Regions from separate parts of the Paenibacillus sp. lzh-N1 genome, predicted to be linked through region 1. Evidence: riboswitches for the same ligand, from Rfam matches in the RefSeq annotation. Region 1 holds a riboswitch; each other region holds the start of a gene.

Region 1 (5,906 bases):
ACGGGAATATCGTTCAGCAGCTCAGTTAGTCTGGCCGTGAACTCGTTTTCATTTAACATGAAAATCTTATCTATTTTATGATCATCGACTTGGTCGCCAGCCACCTTTTTGAAGGAAATACCTCTTCCCATGACGATGACCTCTTTGCCTTTATCGTTTTTAGTCAACAGGACGTTGTTATTGAGCACCTTCTCAATAATCATTGAAGTTCCCCCCTCCCATCCTTTACCAATAAAAAATGCCCAAGCACAATTCAATACTATTGTTAACAATAGCACTCAATTGAACTCAGGCATTGCCCGCATCACCGGTCACAATCCTTCGATATAGTGCTATTGTAGCACAAAAAAAAGCGATTTCAACATATTTTATTCTCTTTCGACAAAAAATATTTTATATTAAGGCCCATTTGCCTAGTTTGCGAGTCAACAGTAACTTTAAGTGGTCGTACGCTCAATGAGGCTGTACTCCAGCGAATGAAGCTCCATTTGGCGTCCAATCAGCTGAGGAGAAAGCATGAAAAAAGCATTTTGTGCCTGAGCCATAATGGGATTTTGAACCGTTGTAATTCCCATCGTGTGCGCCAGCTCCGTGTTATCAAACCCAACAATCGCCAGATCTTCTGGTACCTTTAGCAATTGTCTGCGCGCTTCGCAGAGAATGCCCACTGCTACATAATCGTTAGCACACAAAATAGCCTCCGGAAATTCCTCACGATGCTGTAATAAATTGCGTACAACCTGTTCGCCGTCACGAATGTTATAAATAGAAGAATAGTTCCAGTGCTGCAACACTGGCAGATTGTGTTCACTCATGATCTGCTCATAAGCTCGTTGTCTGCTGTGAGTATTGATGCTGCTTGGACGACCAAAAGCATTGGCTATACGTGTATAACCTTTTTGTATCAAATGTTTGAGCGCTAACATATATCCTTCATACTGATCCATTGCGACGGAGCGAATATCGGTATGCTCCATTCGTTGCCATGCCACGATCGGTCCATATTTGCAATAAGTACTCAAAAAATCAGTGTCATTCACGCAGGAAATGATGACCAGCGCATCGACTCTTTTTCTTTTTAAATCCTCGAAAGCTTGAAGCTCTTTCTTTTTGTCTTCTCCCGAAGTATAAATAATGGTTTGAAATTCATATTGTCCTGCGATTTCTACAAAGCTGTCCAGAAATGCCAGAACAATTTCATTAATAGTTGATGTGATGATACCAATCTGAAGCGTTTGGCCCTTGGATAAAGAAATCGCATTCCGATTAGGAACATAATCTAATTCCTGCATGATTTTTAAAATTTTAGTTCTGGTTTCGTGGCTTACATGGGGGGACTGATTTAACACTCTGGATACCGTAGCTTTGGAAAAGCCCGCCAGTTTTGCAATTTGATCAAGATTCGACATGATGCTTCTCCTCACCTAAGAAAAAAATACTTGACATGAAACGCGTTACAACAATTAGGATGCTTATGAGGGCATTACGTCTATTTTAAAGCATCTATCGGTGCATTTCAAAGGATAACGGTCACCGTTAGTTATTGATTCGCATTGCAGCACCTGATGGGTTATTGACTAGAGTGAAAACATTAGATAAGAAAAGAGGTTTTCATACCATGACGAAGACGCTAAAAGGATTCCCGCAAAACTTCCTATGGGGCGGGGCAACTGCAGCCAACCAATTGGAAGGTGCTTTTGACGTAGATGGAAAAGGCCTGTCCAGCGCAGACATGATAGCCTATGTACCTAAGGCAGAACGTAAAAACGATCATGCTATAGAAATTTCGTCTGAACGACTGGAGGACATCTTGGCAGGGAAGGTAAACGCCCGTTTTCCAAAGCGTGAAGGAGTGGACTTCTACCACCGCTACAAAGAAGATATTGCTTTGTTTGCAGAAATGGGCTTTAAAGTATTCCGGATGTCCATCCACTGGTCGCGGATTTTCCCGAATGGATATGATGCCGAGCCGAATGAAGCAGGATTGCAATTTTACGACAATGTATTCGATGAGCTGCGCAAGTATGGTATTGAGCCGTTGGTAACATTGTCACATTATGAAACACCGCTAGGTCTGACACAGAAGTATAATGGCTGGTTGGGACGCGAAGTCGTAGATCATTACGTAAAATATGCCGAAACAGTATTTACACGCTATAAGGATAAAGTAAAATACTGGCTGACCTTTAACGAAATCAATGTCATGACTATGAGTCCGTTTACTGGCGGCGGTGTGGTTATTGACCGTGTAGAAAACAAGCAACAAGCGATATATCAAGCATTGCACCATCAATTTGTAGCAAGTGCACTGGCGACCAAACGGGGACATGAGATCATTCCGGGTGCTCAGATCGGCTGTATGCTGGCTCGCATTGAAAGCTACCCGCATACGTGTAACCCAGAGGATATTCTGAAAGCACAGCATGAAAATCAAATGAATCTGTTCTTTACGGATGTGCATGCTCGTGGGGAGTATCCCAACTATATGAACCGCTATTTTGAAGAAAATAATATTGTGATCCAGACAGAACCCGGCGATGCTGAAATTTTGAAAAATAATACGGTTGATTTTATCTCATTTAGCTACTACATGACCTTGACCGTATCGGCAGGTCCAGAAGGAGAAAAGGCAGCAGGGAACCTGATTGGCGGTGTGAAAAATCCGTATTTGCAGTCCTCCGATTGGGGATGGCAGATTGATCCGATCGGCCTGCGTGTTACACTAAATACGTTTTATGACCGTTACCAAAAGCCGCTGTTCATCGTGGAAAATGGCCTGGGTGCGTACGATAAGGTAGAAGAGGACGGCTCTGTGCATGACACGTATCGCATTGATTACTTGCGTCAGCATATTGCCCAAATGAAGGAAGCCATTGCTGACGGTGTTGATCTGATTGGTTACACCAGCTGGGGTCCTATCGACCTTGTGAGCATGTCTACTTCCGAAATGTCCAAGCGCTACGGATTTATTTACGTTGATTTGGATGATGACGGTAACGGAACGCTCCAACGCTCCAAAAAGGACTCATTTAACTGGTATAAAAATGTGATAGCAACCAATGGCGAAGAATTGTAATTCTATATCGTTTTGGCGGGTACAGCAGAGAAAATTAGGATGCAATCTGCTGTACCCGCTTTTTGTATAGACACCCTATTGATTTGTCAGAGGGCTTCACAAATTTTTCACTTGTAATACGCTGAAAGTTTTCTGTATAATAAATAAAAATTTCATATGTCTGGTTGATGTTTGCGGGAGATGGAACGAAAGTTCCGACCGAAGGGGCAAAACTCTCAGGTGCTTAAGCTGATTTACAGCAACAAGCAGGGACCGTAAACGGACAGAACTCTGGAGAGACCCTTAATTGGGCGCCGAAGGTGCACCGCAGATTATCATCTGCTTAAACTCTCAGGCAAAAGGACAGAGACGCGAATAACCTGTGACAGGGAATACTCTAGGCTTTTTAGAGATAAAATCCTGTACAAATTGGTTTATTTTTCGTGCCTTTAACCTCTCCAGGAGTCGAATCAACGGATTTGACTCTTTTTTGTTTTTTAATATGCTGGAGGAGCGGGTTGAAATGAATTTGGTACATTTATTAGAAACAATTGACAGTTGGATGTGGGGAGCGCCGCTTCTAATTCTCGTCATGGGCACTGGGTTGTGGCTAACGATCCGTCTGAAGATGCTTCAGATTATTCGATTGCCCTTAGCGCTCAAGCTAATTGGTAAAGCGCCGGACGAAGGCAGCGGGGATGTCAGTAGCTTTGGAGCATTGAGTACGGCACTCGCAGCTACTGTAGGTACGGGAAGTATCGTCGGTGTCGCAACAGCGATCAAACTGGGTGGGCCCGGTTCATTATTCTGGATGCTGGTTGCAGCTTTTTTCGGGATGGCAACCAAATATGCGGAAGGGTTATTATCCGTTAAATACCGTGTTAAAGACCGGAACGGACAATTTTCGGGTGGACCGATGTATTATATTGAAAACGGGCTTGGCCGCCGTTTCAAGCCGCTGGCGATGTTGTTTGCCTTTTCTGGTATTCTTGTAGCACTATTTGGAATCGGTACTTTTCCGCAAGTAAAGGCTATCGTTTCTTCTACGGAGAGTAGCTTTGGCGTGCCAACAGTAGTTACAGCAATCATTATTTCCGTGTTGACGGCTGTTGTTACGATTGGAGGACTCAAAAGTATCGCCAAGGTATCCACAAAGATTGTTCCATTCATGTCGGGGCTCTATATCGTGGTTTGTTTAATCGTACTCATTAAGTTTGCAGGAGAGCTTCCTCATGCGATCGCGCTAGTATTACAAGGGGCTTTCTCGACAACATCTGCGACGGGTGGTTTTGCCGGAGCCACGATTATGCTGGCAATGCGAAGCGGAGTTGCCAGAGGGATCTTTGCAAATGAAGCTGGTTTGGGAAGTGCGCCAATCGCAGCAGCAGCAGCTAAGACGAAATGGCCCGCAGAACAAGGACTAATATCCATGACGGGCGTTTTTATCGATACGATGATTATTTGTAATTTGACAGGATTTACATTGCTGGTTACGGGAATATGGAGTGGAAATGATGATGGAGGTCTGATGACTCAACATGCGTTTTCCAGTGCCTTTCCGGCTGGAGCAGAGCTCGTGACGATTAGCCTTATTTTATTTGCGTTCACAACGATACTTGGCTGGAACTACTACGGGGAACGCTGTGTTGAATATTTGCTTGGGGTCAAGTGGATTAAACCATACCGTTATCTGTTCATCATACTGGTTGCCGGAGGCGCGTTCATCAAGCTCGATGCCATCTGGCTGCTGGCAGATATTTTTAACGCAATGATGGCTTTTCCGAACCTGATTGCATTGCTCGGCTTGTCGGGAATTGTCGTTGCCGAAACTCGCACCTATATGAACTCTTTGTATCCTAATAAGAAAAAGGGCATTCTTGCAGGTGCCAATGTAGGGGCGGCTATCCAAGTAGAAGAAAAAGGACAAACGATCAATTCATAAATAATAAAAGGGAGTGCTCTCAGCCATCACAGGCTTGAGGACACTCCCTTTTAATTGTTATAAGACTGGTATTTACCGACATTTTATTTATTCTGAATAGCCATTAATTCATAATGTTTACAAATCTAAGGGTTATTACATGGAATCATAATCGTAATTTGAAAATTTGAATCCGTAATTGTTGTATTTAAATAACCACCGTACTTCTTTATTACTTGATGGATGTTAAGTAATCCATACCCATGTTTTTTTGAAGGGGAATTGTATGTTTTGGTTGAGAATGCTGTATTGAGACAATTACTTTTTGAATTGCGAACATAAATCCATAGGGCAGAATTATCGGTTAAAATTTCCAAATGAATTGAATGCTCTTTCTTTCTAGGAAGCTGCCTTACAGCTTCAATAGCATTATCGAAAACATTACCTAAGACAATACATAGATCATGACTTCCAATACTAATGTTTGCAGGGTTAATATGGATTTGATGAAAGAAAGCTATCCCACTTTTATCAGCGATGCTGAAAGTGTGATTTACCAAGGCATCAATAACAAGATGTCCTGTTGTTATATGAAGTCGTGGTGATTCTATATTTTCTAGAGTTTGGTTAATGTGATTAACACCCTCTTCCGTCCTCTGTTCTTGTAGACAAGCACGGACAAATATTAACTGTTTTTTGAAATCATGAATACTTCGTTTGATATCACTAAGAGATCGAGTTGTTTCTTTATAATGTTTTTCTTGCATCAGCATTTGCTTTTGAAAAAAGCGTGAGAGGTTTGACTTTTCTATCAGCTTGTCCATTAGAAAGACAATAATTACGTTCATTCCAATAATACATATTATTGACATTATAAGGAATGAATTATATTTCATTAAAGAAAATAAACTATAATGTATGAATAAGTTA
Region 2 (5,906 bases), 170 kb from region 1:
AATAGCCTCTGGAATGTCGCTGAATAAATCATCAATGGATGATACGCCCACCACACGCAGCATTTCGGTTTGGTCTTGTTCGGTCATGGGGAGATAGCGATGCTGCTTCATAGGTTCTGGCTCCTTTCGAAAAGCAAAATTTAGATAGTAAATTAGCTAATACATAGTCGTAATTGGAAAATCCAGAATTTTATATCTGACATGATCGCTTTTTTAGAATGAAGAGGATTAAGATCGGCGTAGCCGTTTATAAAAGGGGGCTGGGACCACTTCCGCACGCAGGCGTTTACCACGAATTTCGACCTCCAGCGGTGTCGATAGGGTGCTAAAACGACTGTCCACCAGGGCCAGCCCCAGATTACGCTTCAAGGTGGGCGATTGAGTACCCGTTGTGACCTCACCGATGTGTTGACCTTCAGCGAACACCGGATAATGAGCGCGCGGGATACCGCGGTCAATCATTTCCAGCCCGATTAACTTGCGAGGAATTCCTTGTTCTTTTTGACGTTGCAGTGCTTCCCTGCCGATAAAATCTCCTTTATTCAGCTTGACGAAGAAACCTAACCCAGCCTCAAGCGGTGAAATTGTGGCAGATAACTCCTGTCCGTACAACGGTAGCCGTGCCTCGAAGCGCAGCGTATCGCGAGCACCAAGTCCAGCGGGAATCAGTCCATACGATTCACCGCAACGAAGCAAACCATCCCACACGGCGGGTGCTTCCTCAGCAGGGATATAAAATTCAAAACCGTCTTCGCCGGTATATCCAGTTCGCGAGACAAGTGCTTTTGCTCCGAACAATTGCACGTTCTCATGGAATCGGAAAGATGCCAGATTCGTAATATCTGTATCTGTCACGGCTGCGGTAATACGTGCTGCTTCCGGTCCTTGTAATGCCAGCAATGCTATCGCATCAGACACATTCTCCAGATGAACCGATGCTGGTACGTGGCGTATGAGCCAATCCCAATCTTTGTCGATGTTGGAGGCATTCACAACGAGCATGTAGCGCTCTGGTCCTTTGCAATATACAAGCAAGTCATCGACTGCGCCTCCATCGGGGTAACACAGGAGTGAATATTGTGCTTGGCCCGGTTCCAACTGGCTGACATCATTTGTGGTTACCTGTTGCAAAAAAGCCTCAGCTTCTTTGCCTTCAACCAAGAACTCGCCCATATGCGATACATCGAATAAACCTGCACGTTGTCGGACGGCCTCATGCTCCTTTTGAATGCCGCTAAACTGAACGGGGAGTTCCCACCCGCCAAAGTCAATACAACGAACCCCGGGCTGCGTCCCGTAGGACGAATATAATGGTGTTCTTCGCAAATTAGACATTTTTTCACTCCTATCCAGTGTAATCGGCTAAACAAAAAAGACAGGCTAAAAGAAACGTATAGACGGCAGTCCATACTCTTCTTTCAGCTCTGTCCTTGATACCAGAAAGTTACCCCGGTGTGAACCAGGTTTCCCCTTGGGTGATCCGCTCTTTTCACGGATGCTCTCCAGAGATGCGTCCGGCAGAGGTCCTTTTGCCTGAGAGATTCACCTGCAATGCAAGTTTACTCCTTCGGCGCTACCTTTTGGATCAACGGTATGTTACCCGGTTTTGCAGATAACAACTTGATCCGATTCGCGTGCCCAACTGTCTCACAAACGACAACAGCGATGCGAATATTTTTGGTAGTCTCTCCCTCCGCGTTCATCCGCGTTTGCAGTTGTCGAGGTATTTTCAAAAGCAATTACTATAACCCATTAATACGCAAATCCATTCAAAATGTCAATAAAAATGTCATATAAAACAATATGAAAAACATTTATTGTATAAATAAGGATATGTAAGCGTTTGTTACAAGTTATCATTTTTTTATAGACTGCGCTATATGAGTTGGTATGGAGTATTTTTGTTAGTATTATTGACATGGATGTTCTTGTTGTCATAATCTTAACTTGTCTAATACAGGTGATCAAAAGCATTTTATTCATGTGGAAGTGAGGCGAAGCAGGATGAGTGAAGTGAAACAGCAACTTTGGTATACAGACGAACATGAGTGGGTTCAGCGCACAGTGGATGGGACGTTGCGGATCGGCATTACAGACTTTGCACAGCATCAATTGGGTGATATTGTTTTTGTGGAATTACCTGGGGCGGGAACAACGATTGGACAGGGGACGGAGATTGGTACAATTGAATCGGTGAAGACCGTATCCGATCTTTTTGCTCCGGTGACGGGAACCGTTTTGAAAGTAAATGAAGCTCTGGAAAGTACACCTGAGCTGGTGAATGAATCACCCTATGAAGAGGGTTGGATGATCGAAGTAGAGATGAGCAATGGTGTCGAGGAAGCTCTGGGCAAGTTGCTGTCTGCGGAGCAGTACGAGCAGTTGATTTCGGATGAGCAATAATGAGCAATACAGCATGAAATAATAGCGCTTTATTCTGATTTTTTATATGGATATTGAATTAAATAAGAGCATCGTAGTCCGCTCAGTTTTTGTATAAAATAGTCGCTATGACCTGACATAGCGGCTATTTTTTTGTTGTCTTTTAGAAGGCGTATTTACGTTGCTTGCGCAGGCTTAGAAGAGAGCCTCTTTATACAATTGCACAGATTTACAACAGTGTTTTTTCGACTAATTTCTATTGTTATCGGCCATATTAAGAAGAATTATGCAGGTATAATGCCTTGTCGTTACTTTAAATTTAAATGTTGTCATCAACGTTCATGACGAAAGTACGTTTTCATTTCGTTGATGAAGATAGCGCTGTCATTTAGTATGAATTTTAAGAAAAGGTAGTGATGCTATTTACTCACAAGGAGGATATGAATATGAGCACTGTGGACACAAAGTCCAGTTCAAACGGTGGCGCTCGTGTCGCCGTACAGCGTTTTGGCCGTTTTCTCAGCGGTATGGTTATGCCTAATATGGGAGCCTTTATCGCATGGGGATTAATTACGGCCCTTTTTATTCCGACCGGGTGGTTCCCGAATGAGGGTTTTGCACAACTGGTTGATCCGATGAAAAATTATTTGCTGCCGCTGCTGATCGGTTACACGGGAGGCACGATGATTCACGGACAGCGTGGAGGTGTGATCGGTGCCATTATGACGATGGGGGTCATTGTGGGGGCCGATATCCCGATGTTCCTGGGCGCGATGGTAGCTGGTCCGCTGGCTGCATGGATATTGAAGAAGTTCGATAAGGCCATTGAGGGCAAAGTCAAATCAGGTTTTGAAATGCTGGTCAATAATTTCTCGGCTGGGATTATCGGTGCCATTCTAGCATTACTAGCGCATGTGGCGATCGGCCCGGTCGTGCAAACCATCAGTCAAGTGTTGTCGACAGGGGTACAGTTCCTCGTAAACGCAGGGCTACTGCCGCTTGTCAATCTCATTATTGAGCCTGGAAAAGTATTATTTCTCAACAACGCACTGAATCATGGAGTATTGAGTCCGATTGCGCTGGAGGAAGCTGCAAGAACAGGAAAATCCGTTTTGTTCATGCTTGAATCCAATCCTGGCCCGGGACTCGGTATTTTGCTGGCCTATTGCCTGTTCGGTAAAGGCTCTGCGAAGTCGTCTGCTCCTGGTGCAGTCATTATTCATTTTTTCGGCGGGATTCATGAAATTTATTTCCCTTATATTTTGATGAAGCCGATTCTGATTCTCGCTGCTATAGCAGGGGGCGTTGTGGGAACCTTCTGTTTTATGTTGACAGGTGCCGGACTGGTTGCTGCTCCTTCACCAGGCAGTATCATTGCTTATTTCCTGATGACACCCAAAGGCGGATATTTGCCGATGCTGAGCGGTGTGATCGCAGCTGCGGTCGTATCCTTTGCGGTTGCCGCAGTATTACTCAAAACTGGTAAGCCAAAGGAAGAGGGGCTGGAGGAAGCTGCATCCCGCCTGAAAGATATGAAAAATCAAAGCAAGGGTGCAAGCGCTAACGCCACTGTAATGGAAGATAACCGCGCATCCGATCGTGCTGCCGAGATTGCCGCAGATCGAACGCTTAAGGATAAATCCGAGGTGAATAAAATTGTCTTTTCCTGTGATGCAGGTATGGGTTCAAGCGCCATGGGAGCCTCAATTTTGCGCAAAAAAATGAAACAGGCGGGCGTGGGCGTTACGGTAACGAATACGGCAATCAGTGAAATTCCACAGGATGCGGATATTGTCATTACACAAAAAACGTTGACAGACCGGGCTAAAACGGTAGCCCCGAATGCTGAGCACATTTCCATTGACAATTTCCTGAAGAGCCCTGAATACGAAGCGCTGGTTGAACGGTTGAAATCCGATTCTTAATCCCCATAAAGTCAGGCTGGCTGTATACAGTTTGTATTTCCTGCTGGAAGGGATGAGAGCTTGGGAAGGAACGGTATGCGCTTATGAATATTACGAAACGACAATCTGACATCGTAGAGTATCTTTTGGAGCAGCCCCAAGAGGTTACGGCCGGGGAAATTGCTGAGAAGATCAATGTCAGCACAAGGACGGTTCATCGGGAACTTGGCGCAGTTGAGTGTTGGTTGGCGGCTCATGAGGTAAAGCTGGAGAAAAAATCAGGGATCGGTATTTTTGTGGATGCCGACCCGATTCAGCTTGCAAGTCTGCGGGAGCAATTGCTGCATACGAAGTCAGACGAATACTCGGCTGAGGAGAGAAAAATTGTAGTTCTGTGCATGCTGCTGGATACACAGGAGCCGATCAAGCTGCTGGCGCTAGCATCGGATTTGAAAGTCACAGTAACTACGGTCAGTCATGATCTGGACGAATTACAAGGCTGGATCGCAGATCGAGGGCTCGTGCTTGTGCGCAGACGGGGATACGGTGTCGAGATTACAGGCCGGGAGATAGACAAAAGACGGGCGATTTCTGAGCTTGCTCTCGAATATTTGGATGAATCGGATCTGTTTTCCGGCCGAAAGGAGCTTCGTCCCGTGACACGTGTCACAGAAAAATTGATGGAGATGATTGGCAGGGAGAACCTGCTAACCGTGGAAAATGCCCTCTGGCAGCCTCATGACCAATGGCTGAAAAACATGGTGGAAAGCAAATATATGGAACTGCTGATTCAAATTTGCGTTTCTCTGGCACGTCTGCGCCTTGGGTACTTTGTGGATCATTGTCTCTCTCTCCCGTATTCGAAAACAGATTCAGAGGAGAATATCATGCTGCGCACAGCTATGGTGGAGCGCATATGCGCAGAATTGTCAGCAGCGCTGGATATTGAATTTCCAGAACCGGAACGATGTTATTTCAGGCTGCTGTTCCGTGATGCTGAGGATCATTCCACCCGCTTGCTGCCACTGGATGATCTTGTACTGCTGGAGTCGGTTCATGAGTTGATTCGTCGTGTAGAGGCAGAGACAGGCACACCATTAGCAGAGGATCGTGTCCTGCGTGAAGGGCTGATTGCCCATATGACTCCAGTATTCAAACGTTTGAGGGAAGGGAGAGCGATCCGCAACCCTCTCCTTCAGCAAATCCGCAAGGATTACGGCAGCTTGTTCGACTCGGTCAAAAAGGCTGCGGCGGATATGACAGAAATGGAAGTACCAGATGAAGAGATCGGATTTCTGGTCATGCATTTTGGCGCTTCGTTGGAGCGGCTGCGACAATTGCAGCGGGAGGTTCGAGCAATCGTAGTCTGCACGAGCGGAATTGGGTCTTCCAGACTTCTGGCAACAAGACTGGCCAAGGAGCTGCCACAGATCAAAATCGTGGATAGGGCCTCATGGTACGAGGCAACGCGGATTCCCAAGGAGGATTATGATCTGATCATTTCGACAGTGGAGCTACCGCTTGAGCCGGATCGGTATCTCAAAATCAGCCCGCTGCTGACGCAAGAGGAGAGTGACCGCCTGCGTCATTTCATTCAGCATATTACACTCAATCAACTCA
Region 3 (5,906 bases), 1.8 Mb from region 1:
ATGACTAATGAACAAATACGTCAATTTGAACTCCCGCTGCACATCCTTCATAAAATTAAGCACCTGTGCCTGCACAGAAACGTCAAGCGCTGATACGGGCTCATCTGCAATAATCAGTTTTGGGTTTAATGTCAGCGCACGCGCAATCCCGATCCTTTGCCGCTGTCCCCCGGAAAATTCATGCGGATATTTGTAGGCCGCATCAGCGTTCAAGCCAACCTTTTCCAGCAGCATCTGTACTTTCCGCCGTTCTTCCTCATTACTCAGCCTTTCAAAGTTTCGCAGTGGTTCAGCAATGACATCCAATACGCGCTTGCGCGGGTTAAGCGAAGAATAGGGGTCCTGAAAAATCATCTGAATGTCTCTACGCAGCGGATGGCGGTTATTACGACTCAGAGCCGTAAGATCCTTGCCATTAAAAAGAATCTGTCCGCTCGTCAGCTTATTCAGGCCGATAATCGTTCTTCCTGTCGTCGTCTTTCCACAGCCGGATTCTCCTACTAGCCCGTATGTTTGGCCTGCCTCTATGCTGATCGACACGCCATCCACTGCTTTTACCTGATCAACGACACGCTGGAAAAAACCGCCGCGCACCGGATAATGAACCTTCAAATCATTTATCTCTAGTAGTGCCATGAGCAGCCTCTCCCTTTGTCTCATCTTCAAAATGAAAATGCTGGTAACATGTACAGCGGACCCAATGGCCGGGAGAAATTTCACTTAATCGGGGATGGTCTTCATGCATTCTCTGCTGAATCCAAGGAATACGCGAAGCAAAGCGACAGCTATTGCGAGGAATATCTTGCAAGGAGGGAACAATACCACCGATGACATGCAGCGGTTCTCCCTTGGTATGCGATCCCGGCATGGAGGCTAGCAAGGAACGCGTATACGGATGCTGCGGATGCCGAAATAATTCAAAAACATCTGCGCTTTCCACGATTTCTCCGGCATACATGACCACCACACGGTCGGCTACTTCGGCCACAACGCCAAGATCGTGCGTAATCAGAATAATTCCGCTTCCAGTCTCCTGTTGAAGCTGTTTGAGCAAGTCAAGAATTTGCGATTGAATGGTTACATCGAGCGCAGTAGTCGGCTCATCTGCAATAATAAGAGAGGGTCGGCAAGCTATGGCAATCGCGATCATCACACGCTGGCGCATCCCTCCTGAAAGTTCATGCGGATACTGTTCATACACACGTACGGGGTTGGGTATATCCACGCTTTCCAGTAGCTCCAGTACACGTTCCCTTTTTTGCTTCGTAGATAGGGACGTATGATAATCGAGATTTTCCTCGATCTGCTTACCAATGCACATTAACGGGTTAAGTGCTGTCAGCGGGTCCTGAAAGATCATGCCAATGCCCGCTCCGCGGATTTTATTCATTTGCCCTGAGGAGAGACGGATCAGATCCGTGCCTTTAAAAAGAACCTTTCCTTCGACACGTGTTCGCTCCATGTCATGCAGTTGTGGGATCGAAAGCGCCAACGCGCTTTTGCCACAACCGGATTCTCCGACTACAGCCAGCACTTCATTGGGATTGACCGTCAGATCCAGATGGTCGACTGCGGGGTGATATTGATCCTTGATGCGAAAAGATACGGATAATCCCTTAATCTCCAACACGGGTTTGATATTCAATGCGCGCTTCCTCCATTCTCCATGGTCTTGTCCCGCTTATTCTCACCATGTTTGATGTTTAAAACCTCTCATGAACATTACATACCGTTTTTGTCGGAATAATTTGAATACATCCTATCACCAGTATATGGATATATCAATTAAGATTATGCTATCAACATCATTTAAAAAATCAATGATCCAGCAGTAGCGCGACTTTCCTGGCACAAAATGTAATCAAATAACCAACCACAGGTTAATTTTCATCACAAAAAAGCCGTTTGATCCCCTACAGAGGATCAAACGGCTAACTAGCACCCAACCACTCACACTGAATTCTTTACGTTTATTACGAAGCCGCTCCATAAGAGCCCGACTTGAACGTTTTTGGATCGTACCATTTGTAGCCTGCTGCTGGAGCAGACCAAGGCTCGGGTTGCGGTTCTGTGGAAGCCGCAGGCTCCTCAAACGGCAGAAGCTTCGTCGGTTGATCCAGCGTTAAACCTGCCACATCGGATAATTTGGTGTAGTCCTGCTTCCACGCAAGCCATTGGACCGTTTGCACCAGGAAGGTGGCATCGTCCACTTCCTTGAAACCATCATATGTCTTTTTCGACTGTCCGTTTTCTTCACGCGCATATTTCGGTGTAGCATCTTCTACAGGGGAAGAATCACCGATAAATGCTGCCTTGCCTTGACCTACCTTGGAGATCGCAGCATAAGGCCCTTCCGCACGGCCTCCACCGTTATAGACACCTTGGTCTACAGCATTGCCCCATTTTTTCGTACCTGTAGGGATATAGGCAATTCCTTTGGCTTTGGTAGGATCAATAATAGCCAGCGTAGATCCCGCATGTATGGCAATCGAGCGTACACCCTTGGTAATGCCGAAGGATTGATCTGCGGCTACAATGTCCGTAGCATTCACGTCGCCAAGTGCATTGTAACGGAAACGAACACCAAAGTTGGTCGCCAGCCAATCGGAGCTAGTTAACCCCTGCATCGCCGGTGATGCTGCTTCTTCTGTAGTCATCCCTTTGGCCGGATTAGTATAGGCTCCACGACGGTAGCCATTCATAACCTCAGAGGAATCCCAACGGTTTTTGTTACGGTCCGCATTATAGTGGTCGGAGATGAAGAAAACACTTCCCCCGTTATTCACATATTGCAGCAGGGCAGCCTGCTCGGATGCCTTAAAGGCAACATTCGCTTCACCGATGATGAACACATCATATTGGCGCAGCTTATCATAGGTTATGGCCTGTTCTCCATAAGTAAAAGGAATGGGACGGTTCAGTTGGTCCACTGTAAAACCTACATTACGCAGTCCATTGGCAAAGTCGGAGAAGGCGCCTTCAATGACCCAATCTGCTGCCCCAGCCGTCTGTGCGTGCGTATTATCGAACAGCACCTTTTTGCCTTTGCCATCCGGCAGTGTAGTACCGGGTTGACCCGGATTTCCAGGTTCAGGTTCGCCAGGTTCACCTGGTTCCCCCGGCTCGCTTCCGTTCACCAGTTCAACAGTGCTTGGACTTTTCACTCCACCAAAATTATTGTAGGCGCCAAGTGTACCCGTCACACGGATTTTGCTGCCAATCAGCTCAGGATGGCCTGTTAGCCCAAATTGCCCTCTGTACGCTGATGTCAGCTGTACATCCAATAGATTAGACGTGCTTCGTTCATTGGCCTGGTCGGCAATCAGTACGTTAAAATCATTCGCAAACGGAGAAGAAAAATTAGCCGTTTTCGATCCGGTAGCATGTCCGACGATGTAACCTTCCACCGTCACTGTGCCTCCACTGCCTTGGCGCTGGAGTGCCTCGGCTACTGTCAGTGCTCCCTCCGCTTTGACCTGACCGAATGGAACGAAGATCCCGATCAGCAGCGATACGATCGCTGCCAGATGCAGCACCCCTTTCAAGCGTGAACCTGTGAACCGCAAGCCTTTTACCATACGTCAATATCCCTCCTATAATTTCATAAATGTAATTGTCCTCTATCAGATTAGCTATCAATCTTCTAATTCCTTCCTGATTTCATCCATAATTATGTAAATTTTATTCTTATTTATCGGAAACTCGCTTGTTTATGTAAAAATTGAACCCTGCGATTGACACCGAGCACAGCATACATTACGCTAAGAAAGATATGTAGAACGGTATACGCGAATGAAGATGACGGGAGAGTCTGTCCAGGGGCTTACACGCTGGCGGCACCGAAGGAGCAAGACGCCAACACCCGGCTGGCGGATAATCTCTCAGGTCCATGTATCGTCATCTGACGCAACTCTGGAGAGAGCGCAAGCCACCCAAGGGGTAAGGCGGTAAGGACACCGTACGAAACTCTCAGGTAACGAGGACAGAGATAAGGGAAACTTCCTTATCCTGTCCTTTTTTGCGCTCACATTGTACGTCAGCATTAGGAACCGTCATAGCCGCGCAAAAACGCGGAAATACCATATACTATGGTACTAGAACATATAGGGGGCCACACCATGCGTTTCAAAGATGTATTTTCCATTATCGGTCCGGCCATGACCGGACCTTCCAGTTCACACACTGCAGGCGCGGTGCGGCTTGCACGCGTTGCCCGTCACTGGCTCGGGACGCAGCCTGACCGTGCCCGCATGACACTGTACGGCTCCTTCGCCGACACATACAAAGGACACGGTACAGACCTGGCGCTCATCGCAGGACTGCTCAATTACGATACAGACGACCACCGAATTCCAGATGCCGAGCAATGGGCGGAGCAGGCCGGGATGATGGTGGAATTTGCCGTCAGCGGACTACCCGCCCCCCATCCGAACACCGTCCGTTTTGAGCTGTGGAAGGGTGAGGATCAGCGTACACTGCTGGGTTCCTCCATCGGCGGTGGCAGCATCCATGTCCAGCAGCTCAACGAATTCCGAGTCAACCTGACCGGAGAGCTGTCTACGTTGGTGCTTCTTCACTCGGATAAGCCCGGTACATTAGGTGCGGTGACTTCAGCGCTCGGCGCTGCTGACATTAACATTGCCTATATGCACGTGGATCGCAAAGGTCGGGATGGAGAAGCACTTACAGCTATCGAAACGGACAGTCCTCCTACAGCTGAATTAATCGCAAAACTACAATCCTTACCACATATGTACGAAATTAAAATGATTAATTTGAAAAAAGGAGCTGAATCTGATGCGATTTAGCCATCTGCATGAAATCAGCGCTATATGCGCTGAGGAATCCACCACGATTGGCCGCCTGATGATTCAAGAGCAGGTACAAGAGACGAATACAACGGAAGAAGAAATTTTCCGCCAAATGTCTGATTATTATGAAGTCATGAAAGAGGCTGTTCATCGTGGTCAGACGCAAGACACCGTATCCCGCAGTGGATTAACGGGCGGCGACGGCAAGCGCTTAGCCGAATATCTGCGGACAGGGGAAACCTGCTCCGGCGATGCCTCCGCGCTCGCCATGGCTTATGCGCTCTCCGTGTCGGAGGTTAATGCGTCCATGGGGCGCATTGTCGCCACGCCCACTGCAGGTTCATGCGGAGTCATCCCCGGTGTGTTCATTAGTGCGCAGGAGCGGTTCGGCTGGGATGATGAGCATATGGTGCACGGCTTGTTCGCAGCCGGAGCCATTGGCTACGTCATCGCCAACAATTCCTTCATTTCCGGCGCGGAGGGAGGCTGTCAGGCTGAGATTGGTTCAGCCATCGGGATGGCCGCTGGCGCTATGGTCGAGCTACGCGGTGGCACACCTGAGCAGGCCGTTCACGCCGTAGGCCTAGCGCTCAAGAACACGCTCGGTCTGATATGCGACCCCGTCGCCGGACTCGTCGAGATTCCGTGTATCGTGCGCAACGGGCTGGGAGCCGTGACCGCACTTGCCGCAGCGGATATGGCTTTGGCGGGTGTGCGCAGCGCCATTCCGTCTGACGAAGTCATTGACGTGATGCTTGAAGTCGGCAGCGCAATGCCGTCAAAGCACCGCGAGACCGCCAAAGGCGGCTTGGCCCAGACCCCCACTGGCAAGCGTTTGACCGAATCACTTACTCGCAACACATCGGTCAAAAAGCATAAGCCATAATTGGGGTAACCTCCTCTGTATTAAGAAGCGAGTACGTCCCTTAAAAATAAAAGAGCAAGCATGCCGTCCCTAGACGTATGCTTGCTCTTTTTCTTTTCAGACGGTTATAGATTACTGAACGGCTACCTGTACCTTCGTCATTTTACCAGCATATTTTACTGTAATTACAGCTTTGCCCTTACCCTGTGCTTTAATGTTACCGTCTTTGA

What was found. Region 1 has a riboswitch for glycine ahead of C0638_RS13855 (alanine/glycine:cation symporter family protein). Riboswitches for the same ligand answer to the same signal wherever they lie in the genome.
Region 2: it holds a riboswitch for glycine, as region 1 does, so the genes downstream of both, gcvT (glycine cleavage system aminomethyltransferase GcvT) here and C0638_RS13855 (alanine/glycine:cation symporter family protein) in region 1, are expected to answer to the same signal.
Region 3: it holds a riboswitch for glycine, as region 1 does, so the genes downstream of both, sdaAB (L-serine ammonia-lyase, iron-sulfur-dependent subunit beta) here and C0638_RS13855 (alanine/glycine:cation symporter family protein) in region 1, are expected to answer to the same signal.

The regions. Positions count from the first base shown of each region.
Region 1 covers NZ_CP025696.1:3,036,583-3,042,488, forward strand. Annotated here, with positions in the region: gene licT (BglG family transcription antiterminator LicT) at 1-203, opposite strand, end outside; gene C0638_RS13845 (LacI family DNA-binding transcriptional regulator) at 438-1,409, opposite strand; gene C0638_RS13850 (glycoside hydrolase family 1 protein) at 1,619-3,076, shown strand; glycine riboswitch at 3,241-3,325, shown strand; glycine riboswitch at 3,337-3,432, shown strand; gene C0638_RS13855 (alanine/glycine:cation symporter family protein) at 3,579-4,997, shown strand; gene C0638_RS25700 (sensor histidine kinase) at 5,123-5,743, opposite strand.
Region 2 covers NZ_CP025696.1:3,206,929-3,212,834, forward strand. Annotated here, with positions in the region: gene gcvPA (aminomethyl-transferring glycine dehydrogenase subunit GcvPA) at 1-111, opposite strand, end outside; gene gcvT (glycine cleavage system aminomethyltransferase GcvT) at 229-1,335, opposite strand; glycine riboswitch at 1,415-1,511, opposite strand; glycine riboswitch at 1,512-1,611, opposite strand; gene gcvH (glycine cleavage system protein GcvH) at 2,005-2,403, shown strand; gene C0638_RS14625 (PTS mannitol transporter subunit IIBC) at 2,829-4,307, shown strand; gene C0638_RS14630 (BglG family transcription antiterminator) at 4,391-5,906, shown strand, end outside.
Region 3 covers NZ_CP025696.1:1,269,225-1,275,130, forward strand. Annotated here, with positions in the region: gene C0638_RS05750 (ABC transporter ATP-binding protein) at 1-636, opposite strand, end outside; gene C0638_RS05755 (ABC transporter ATP-binding protein) at 614-1,645, opposite strand; gene C0638_RS05760 (DUF6359 domain-containing protein) at 1,974-3,578, opposite strand; glycine riboswitch at 3,793-3,907, shown strand; gene sdaAB (L-serine ammonia-lyase, iron-sulfur-dependent subunit beta) at 4,119-4,808, shown strand; gene sdaAA (L-serine ammonia-lyase, iron-sulfur-dependent, subunit alpha) at 4,798-5,697, shown strand; gene C0638_RS05775 (Ig-like domain-containing protein) at 5,809-5,906, opposite strand, start outside.